3 regions of the Cellulomonas sp. KRMCY2 genome follow, and region 2 is predicted to be linked to each of the others. Evidence: predicted binding sites of a transcription regulator. Region 2 holds the regulator's gene; each other region holds the start of a gene.
What was found. Region 2 encodes HrcA, which represses chaperone genes, less so after heat shock. Its sites were predicted from a motif close to TTNGCACTCGNNNNNNNCGAGTGCNAA; they were not measured.
Positions count from the first base shown of each region.

Region 1: a site for HrcA is predicted at 1,240-1,266, ahead of K415_RS23245 (FmdB family zinc ribbon protein). Genes of this name have one in related genera too.
Region 3: a site for HrcA is predicted at 839-865, ahead of groL (chaperonin GroEL). Genes of this name have one in related genera too.

Region 1 is NZ_JAGF01000001.1:420,100-422,361, reverse strand. It holds gene K415_RS22445 (RcpC/CpaB family pilus assembly protein) at 1-624, opposite strand, end outside; gene K415_RS23245 (FmdB family zinc ribbon protein) at 711-1,172, opposite strand; gene K415_RS0102110 (penicillin acylase family protein) at 1,394-2,262, shown strand, end outside.
Region 2 is NZ_JAGF01000001.1:3,217,590-3,219,851, forward strand. It holds gene K415_RS0115135 (DUF3097 domain-containing protein) at 1-262, opposite strand, end outside; gene hrcA (heat-inducible transcriptional repressor HrcA) at 434-1,453, shown strand; gene dnaJ (molecular chaperone DnaJ) at 1,500-2,262, shown strand, end outside.
Region 3 is NZ_JAGF01000001.1:662,609-664,870, reverse strand. It holds gene K415_RS0103290 (LytR C-terminal domain-containing protein) at 1-435, shown strand, start outside; gene K415_RS0103285 (cold-shock protein) at 569-772, shown strand; gene groL (chaperonin GroEL) at 1,014-2,262, shown strand, end outside.

The DNA.
Region 1 (2,262 bases), 2.8 Mb from region 2:
CCCGACATCGACCACCAGGGCCCGGCGGGCCAGCACGTCGGGCTCGGCGGGGCCCGGGTCGCTGTCCGTGCCGAGCAGGGCGTCGAACCCGGAGCCGGGGACCACGAGGTCGATGAGGTCCCCGGTGCGCAGGAAGCCGGGGACGGAGCCGTCGGCGAGCCGGACCGGCACCACGACCGTGCCCGGCGGCGGGTCGAGACCGAACCGGTCGCCCTCGAGCACGGAGTCGACGACGGGTAGGCCCCGGGGCAGCGGCACGACCGCGCCACGGCCGACCAGCTCGTCCGGGTCGCTCAGCGCGCCGTCCGGCACGACGCGCGGCGCCATCTGCACCACCCGAAGGTCCGCGCCGGTCAGCGGCCGGCCGGCCGGGACCTCATGGGCTGTCACGACGACCGGTTGCGTCCGCGGGGGCGGCGGCGCGACGTGACGGACGCCGACCGCGACCGCTGCGACGACCACGAGCGGCAGGACGAACGGACGCAGTCGCCAGAGCGCGATGCGCAGCGCGAGCAGCGCGGCGCTCCGGCGACCGCGGGGCGCTGCCGCTCGTGGCGCCGGCGGTGCAGGCAGCGGTGACCGCGCGGACGGGACGCTCGGGGTGTACGGGGTGCGGCGCGCCATGGCGGCACGCTAGGACGTCGGGGCTGGCGTCCCGACCCGGGTGCGACCGGGTTGTGGACCGGCCGGTGTGGTCCGGGTCCGGGGGATCAGCTGCCGGCAGCGGCGGCGCCGCTGCTCGAGGTGCTGGCGCCGGTCGAGCTGTTGGAGCCGGCCGGCGACGACCCGCTCGTCGATGGCCCGCTCGTCGACGGCCCGGAGCCACCCGAGGTGCTCGGCGCACCGGACCCGCCGGTGCTCCCGGAGGTCGACGAGCCGCCGGAGCCGCCCGTCGACGCTGCGGCGGAGTCGGCCGACCCGCTGCTCGAGGCGCTGTCCGACGTCGTCGAGGCGCTGTCCGACCTCGTGGACGCGGCGATCTTGCCCTTGCGCTCGTTGCGCGCGTCGGTCCGGTAGAACCCGGAGCCCTTGAACACCACGCCGACGTTGCCGAAGAGCTTGCGCAGCCGCGCGCCGCAACGCGGGCAGTCGGTCAGTGCGTCGTCGGTGAACGCCTGCTGGGCGTCGAAGCGGTGATCGCACTGCGTGCACGCATACGCGTAGGTGGGCACGGTTCCTCCAGGACGTCCGGTGAGGTCGGCCGAGCACGCTGGTCCTGCTCCGTCGACGACCCGCCGACTGGCACTCACCCGATCCGAGTGCCAATCGTACGGCCCCGGAGCGCCGGGGCGCGATCCGTCCACGGACGGCGCTCCGCCGCGGACGCCAGGTGGGTCCGGGTCGACCGCCCGTGCACCGGGCCCGGACGGCTCCGGGCGGTTAGTCTCGCTGCGTGCCCCGTCGTCGCGCACTGCGCTACCTGATCGGCGTCGCCGCCGTCGTCGTGCTCGTGCTCGTCGCGGTCGCAGCCGTCGCGGCGACCGTCGTGCGCCGCCCGCTCCCCGAGCACTCGGGCACTCTCGAGCTGCCGGGCCTCACCGCCGACGTCACAGTGCTGCGGGACGCGCTGGGGGTGCCGAGCATCTACGCCGACGACGCCGAGGACCTCTTCCGGGCGCAGGGCTACGTGCACGCCCAGGACCGCTTCTTCGAGATGGACTACCGGCGGCACGTCACCGCCGGACGGCTGTCCGAGCTGGTCGGTGCCGACGACGACGCGCTCGCCGCCGACCAGGTCATCCGCACGTTCGGCTGGCGCGACGTCGCCGCGGACGAGTGGGAGCTCCTCGACGAGGACACGCGCAGCTACCTGACGGCCTACGCCGACGGCGTCAACGCCTACCTCGACACCCACGACCTGGACTCCCTCGGCGTGGAGTACACGGTCCTGGGTCTCCAGGTGGACCTCGGCCCGCCGGAGCAGTGGGACCCCATCGACTCCCTCGCGTGGCTCAAGGCGATGGCATGGGACCTGCGGGGCAACTACGACCAGGAGCTCTCCAGGGCCTTGACGTACGCCACGGTCCGCGACGTCGGCCGGGTCGACGAGCTGTTCCCGCGGTACCCGCAGGAGACCAACCTGCCGATCATCAGCGAGGTCCCGGTCGCGGCCGAGGCGTCCGCGCCGCTGGTGGGCGCGCCGGACGGGACGCTGCTCGGCCCGGACCTGCAGCGCGCCGTCGAGGCAGCCCAGGAGGCGCTCGACGCCGTACCGCACCTGCTCGGGGAGGGCGACGGCACGGGCTCCAACTCGTGGGTCGT
Region 2 (2,262 bases):
GGGCGGTGAGCTCGACCGGCCGGCCGTCGACCCAGAAGCCCGGCCCGAGGGGGAAGGTCCGGGTGCGTCCCTTGCGGTCCTCGAGCACGACGACGTGCATGCCGCCGGACTTCTCGACCCGCACGACGGCCCCGACCCAGCCGGTGGTGACCTCCTCGACGACCAGCCCGTCCTGCGCGACCTGCGGTCGTGACGTGGGGTGCCGTGGTCGGTGGCCGCCCGGGTCGCGCAGCACGTCGTTGCCGTATCTGTCCTGGCTCATCCGCCGTCCTGCCCTTCGTCGGCCCGTCGTCGGCCCTTCGTCGCGCCCCGATGATGCCAGCGGTCGTCGCGCACATCTGGGGCGCCGCGCCAGGCACGGGTAGGATTAGCACTCGGATCCCCGGAGTGCTACGTCCGTGGACGAGGACCCCATCGCCGGACAGGAGGTGCCATGAGCGACGACCGACGGCTCGATGTCCTGCGCGCGATCGTCGAGGACTACGTCCAGACCCACGAGCCGGTCGGTTCACGCGTCCTCGTGGAGCGGCACGGGCTCGGCGTCTCACCCGCGACGATCCGCAACGACATGGCAGCGCTCGAGGAGGCCGGGTACATCGCCCAGCCGCACACCTCGGCCGGGCGCGTCCCGACCGACAGGGGCTATCGCCTCTTCGTCGACAAGCTCTCGACGATCAAGCCGTTGTCCGCGCCGGAGCGCAAGGCGATCCAGGTCTTCCTGGAGGACGCTGTCGACCTCGACGACGTCGTGGACCGAGCCGTTCGCCTGCTCGCCCAGCTCACCCAGCAGGTCGCCGTCGTGCAGTACCCGTCGCTGCGCCGGTCGGCGCTGCGCCACCTCGAGCTCGTGCCCGTCGGTGAGACCCGGCTGCTCGTGGTGATCATCACGGACAACGGCCGGGTCGAGCAGCGTGTCCTCGAGCTCGACGACCCGGTGCCCGACCACATCGTCCCGGAGCTCCGCGCGCGGCTCAACGCGACAGTCGCGGGCCGGCGCCTGATCGACCTGCCCGAGCCGCTCGAGGAGATGGCCACCGGGTTCGCCGTCGTGGACCAACCGCTGGTCCAGCGCGTCGTGCACGTGGTCGAGGACACGCTCGCGGAGGCCACCGAGGAGCGCATCGTGCTGGCCGGGACCGCGAACCTCGCCCGGAGCGGGACGGACTTCACCCAGACCATCCGTCCGGTCCTCGAGGCGCTCGAGGAGCAGGTCGTCCTGCTTCGCCTGCTGTCGGAGATGGCCGAGGACTCGGCCGGCTTCACGGTCCGGATCGGCCGGGAGAACCAGCACGCCGGACTCGCCGAGACGTCGTTCGTCGCGGCGGGCTACGGATCGCAGAGCGAGCCGGTCGCCCGCATCGGTTCGCTCGGACCCACCCGGATGGACTACGCCGGGACGATCGCCTCGGTCCGGGCGGTCGCCCGGTACCTGTCCAGGATCCTGGCCGGATGACCCGCACCGCAGACCGCAGCCCGTACGCCACCGCAGAGAGTGATCAGTGAGCAGCAACTTCTACGACATCCTCGGCGTGAGCCATGACGCCACGCAGGACGAGATCAAGAAGGCGTACCGCAAGCGCGCCCGCGAGCACCACCCGGACGTCGCGTCGGGCGACGGTGCCGAGGACCGCTTCAAGGACGTCTCGCGCGCCTACGAGGTGCTGTCGAACCCCGAGAAGCGCCAGATGTACGACCGCGGGGTCGACCCGACCGCGCCGGGCGGCGGCGCTGCGGGCGGGTTCGGCGCGGGCTTCGGCTTCCAGGACATCTTCGAGACCTTCTTCGGTGCCGGCCAGGGTGGTGGCGCCCAGCGCGGTCCGGTGCCCCGTGCCCGACGCGGCCAGGACGCGCTCGTCCGGCTCGACCTCGACCTGGCCGAGGCGGCCTTCGGCGTCCACCGCGACGTGCAGGTCGACACGGCTGTGGTGTGCGGTACGTGCCAGGGCAGCTGCTGCCGCCCCGGGACGTCGCCGCGCACGTGTGACGTCTGCGGCGGGCGCGGCGTCGTCCAGCGGGTCGCGCGCTCCTTCCTGGGCCAGGTCATGACCTCGAGCCCGTGCGCCGCGTGCCACGGCTTCGGCACGGTCATCCCCGAGCCGTGCCCCGAGTGCTCCGGCGAGGGCCGGGTCCGCAGCCGGCGGACGTTGAGCGTCGACGTACCGGCGGGCGTCGACACCGGGACCCGGATCAAGCTCACCGGACAGGGCGAGGTCGGCCCGGCCGGCGGCCCGGCCGGCGACGTCTACCTCGAGGTCCGCGAGC
Region 3 (2,262 bases), 2.6 Mb from region 2:
TGGGACGGGCTCTCCGGCGTCGAGCTGCCGAGCTTCAGTCAGTCCGAGGACGACACGCAGGAGCCCAGCGCCGGCGCGACCGCGACCGAGACCGCGACAGCAGCGCCGGTGGAGACGCCGGCGGTCACGCAGGAGCCGACGCCTGAGCCGGTCGCCGATCTCACCCGGCCGGTCTCGGTGCTCAACGCGACGTCGAGGGCCGGCCTGGCCGGTGGTGCCTCGGACCGGCTCGAGGCAGCCGGGTTCACCGCCGCCACCGCCGACAACTGGGACGGCGACGACCTGGAGACCTCGGTCGTCTACTACCCGGCCGCTGCGGACGTCGCCACCGCCCAGGCGGTCGCGGCTGCCCTCGGCATCGCCACGGTGCAGGAGGACGCCGCACAGGCCCCGGACGGCCTCGTCGTGGTCCTCGCCGCCGACTACGAGCCCTGAGCGACGGGCCGACGTACCGCCGTCCTCAGCAGCCGGATGCCCCTGCCGCCGTGCGGCCGGCCGCACTAGGCTCCGCAGGATCGTGGCCGCGCACGTCGCGGTCGACACCAGAGGCAGCACGACAGGAGCAGGCATGGCTCAGGGCACCGTGAAGTGGTTCAACGCTGAGAAGGGCTTCGGTTTCATCACCCCGGCCGATGGCGGTCCTGACCTCTTCGTCCACTTCAGTGCGATCCAGGCGGACGGGTACCGCGCCCTCGAGGAGGGCCAGGAGGTCGAGTTCCAGGTGGGCCAGGGCACCAAGGGCCCGCAGGCCGAGCAGGTCCGCGGCGTCTGACCGACCTCGCCCCCGGCGACCCCGATCGGCGTGACGTCTCGCCGTGGGCGGAACGGGCGCGCGTCGCTTGCACTCTCGGGTACCGAGTGCCAATAATGAGTTAGCACTCTCGACCCGAGAGTGACAGAAGAACCTGGTCCGGTGAGGGCCGGGGTGCCGACGGGACGTGACCGTCGCGACTCCGGTCCGTCCGTCGCGGGCACCATGTCCAGGTCACCGCCACAACCGGAGGACCATCCGAATGGCCAAGATCATTGCCTTCGACGAGGAGGCCCGCCGCGGCATGGAACGGGGCATGAACGCCCTGGCCGACGCCGTCAAGGTCACACTCGGCCCCAAGGGCCGCAACGTCGTGCTCGAGAAGAAGTGGGGCGCCCCCACCATCACCAACGACGGCGTCTCGATCGCCAAGGAGATCGAGCTCGAGGACCCCCTCGAGAAGATCGGTGCCGAGCTCGTCAAGGAGGTCGCCAAGAAGACCGACGACGTCGCAGGCGACGGCACCACCACCGCAACCGTGCTCGCCCAGGCGCTCGTGCGCGAGGGTCTGCGCAATGTCGCCGCCGGCGCCAACCCGATCGCGCTCAAGCGCGGTATCGAGAAGGCCGTCGAGGCCGTCACCGTGCAGCTGCTCAAGGCTGCCAAGGAGGTCGAGACCAAGGAGGAGATCGCCGCGACTGCGGGCATCTCCGCCGGGGACCCGGCGATCGGTGAGCTCATCGCCGAGGCGATGGACAAGGTCGGCAAGGAAGGCGTCATCACCGTCGAGGAGTCCAGCGCGCTGGGCCTCGAGCTCGAGCTGACCGAGGGGATGCGCTTCGACAAGGGCTTCCTGTCGGCGTACTTCGTGACCGACGCCGAGCGTCAGGAAGCGATCCTCGAGGACGCCTACGTCCTGCTGGTCGAGTCCAAGATCACCAACGTCAAGGACCTGCTGCCGCTGCTGGAGAAGGTCATCCAGTCCGGCAAGCCGCTGTTCATCGTCGCCGAGGACCTCGAGGGCGAGGCCCTGGCCACGCTCGTCGTGAACAAGATCCGCGGCACCTTCAAGTCGGTCGCCGTCAAGGCTCCCGGCTTCGGGGACCGTCGCAAGGCGATGCTGCAGGACATGGCCATCCTCACCGGTGGCCAGGTCATCTCCGAGACCGTCGGTCTCAAGCTGGAGAACGCCGGCCTCGAGCTGCTCGGGCAGGCGCGCAAGGTCGTCGTCACGAAGGACGAGACCACGATCGTCGAGGGCCTCGGCGATGCCGAGCAGATCGCCGGTCGGGTCTCGCAGATCCGTGCCGAGATCGAGAACTCCGACTCCGACTACGACCGCGAGAAGCTCCAGGAGCGCCTCGCGAAGCTGGCCGGTGGCGTCGCCGTCATCAAGGCCGGTGCCGCAACGGAGGTCGAGCTCAAGGAGCGCAAGCACCGCATCGAGGATGCTGTGCGCAACGCCAAGGCCGCTGTGGAAGAGGGCATCGTCGCCGGTGGTGGCGTCGCGC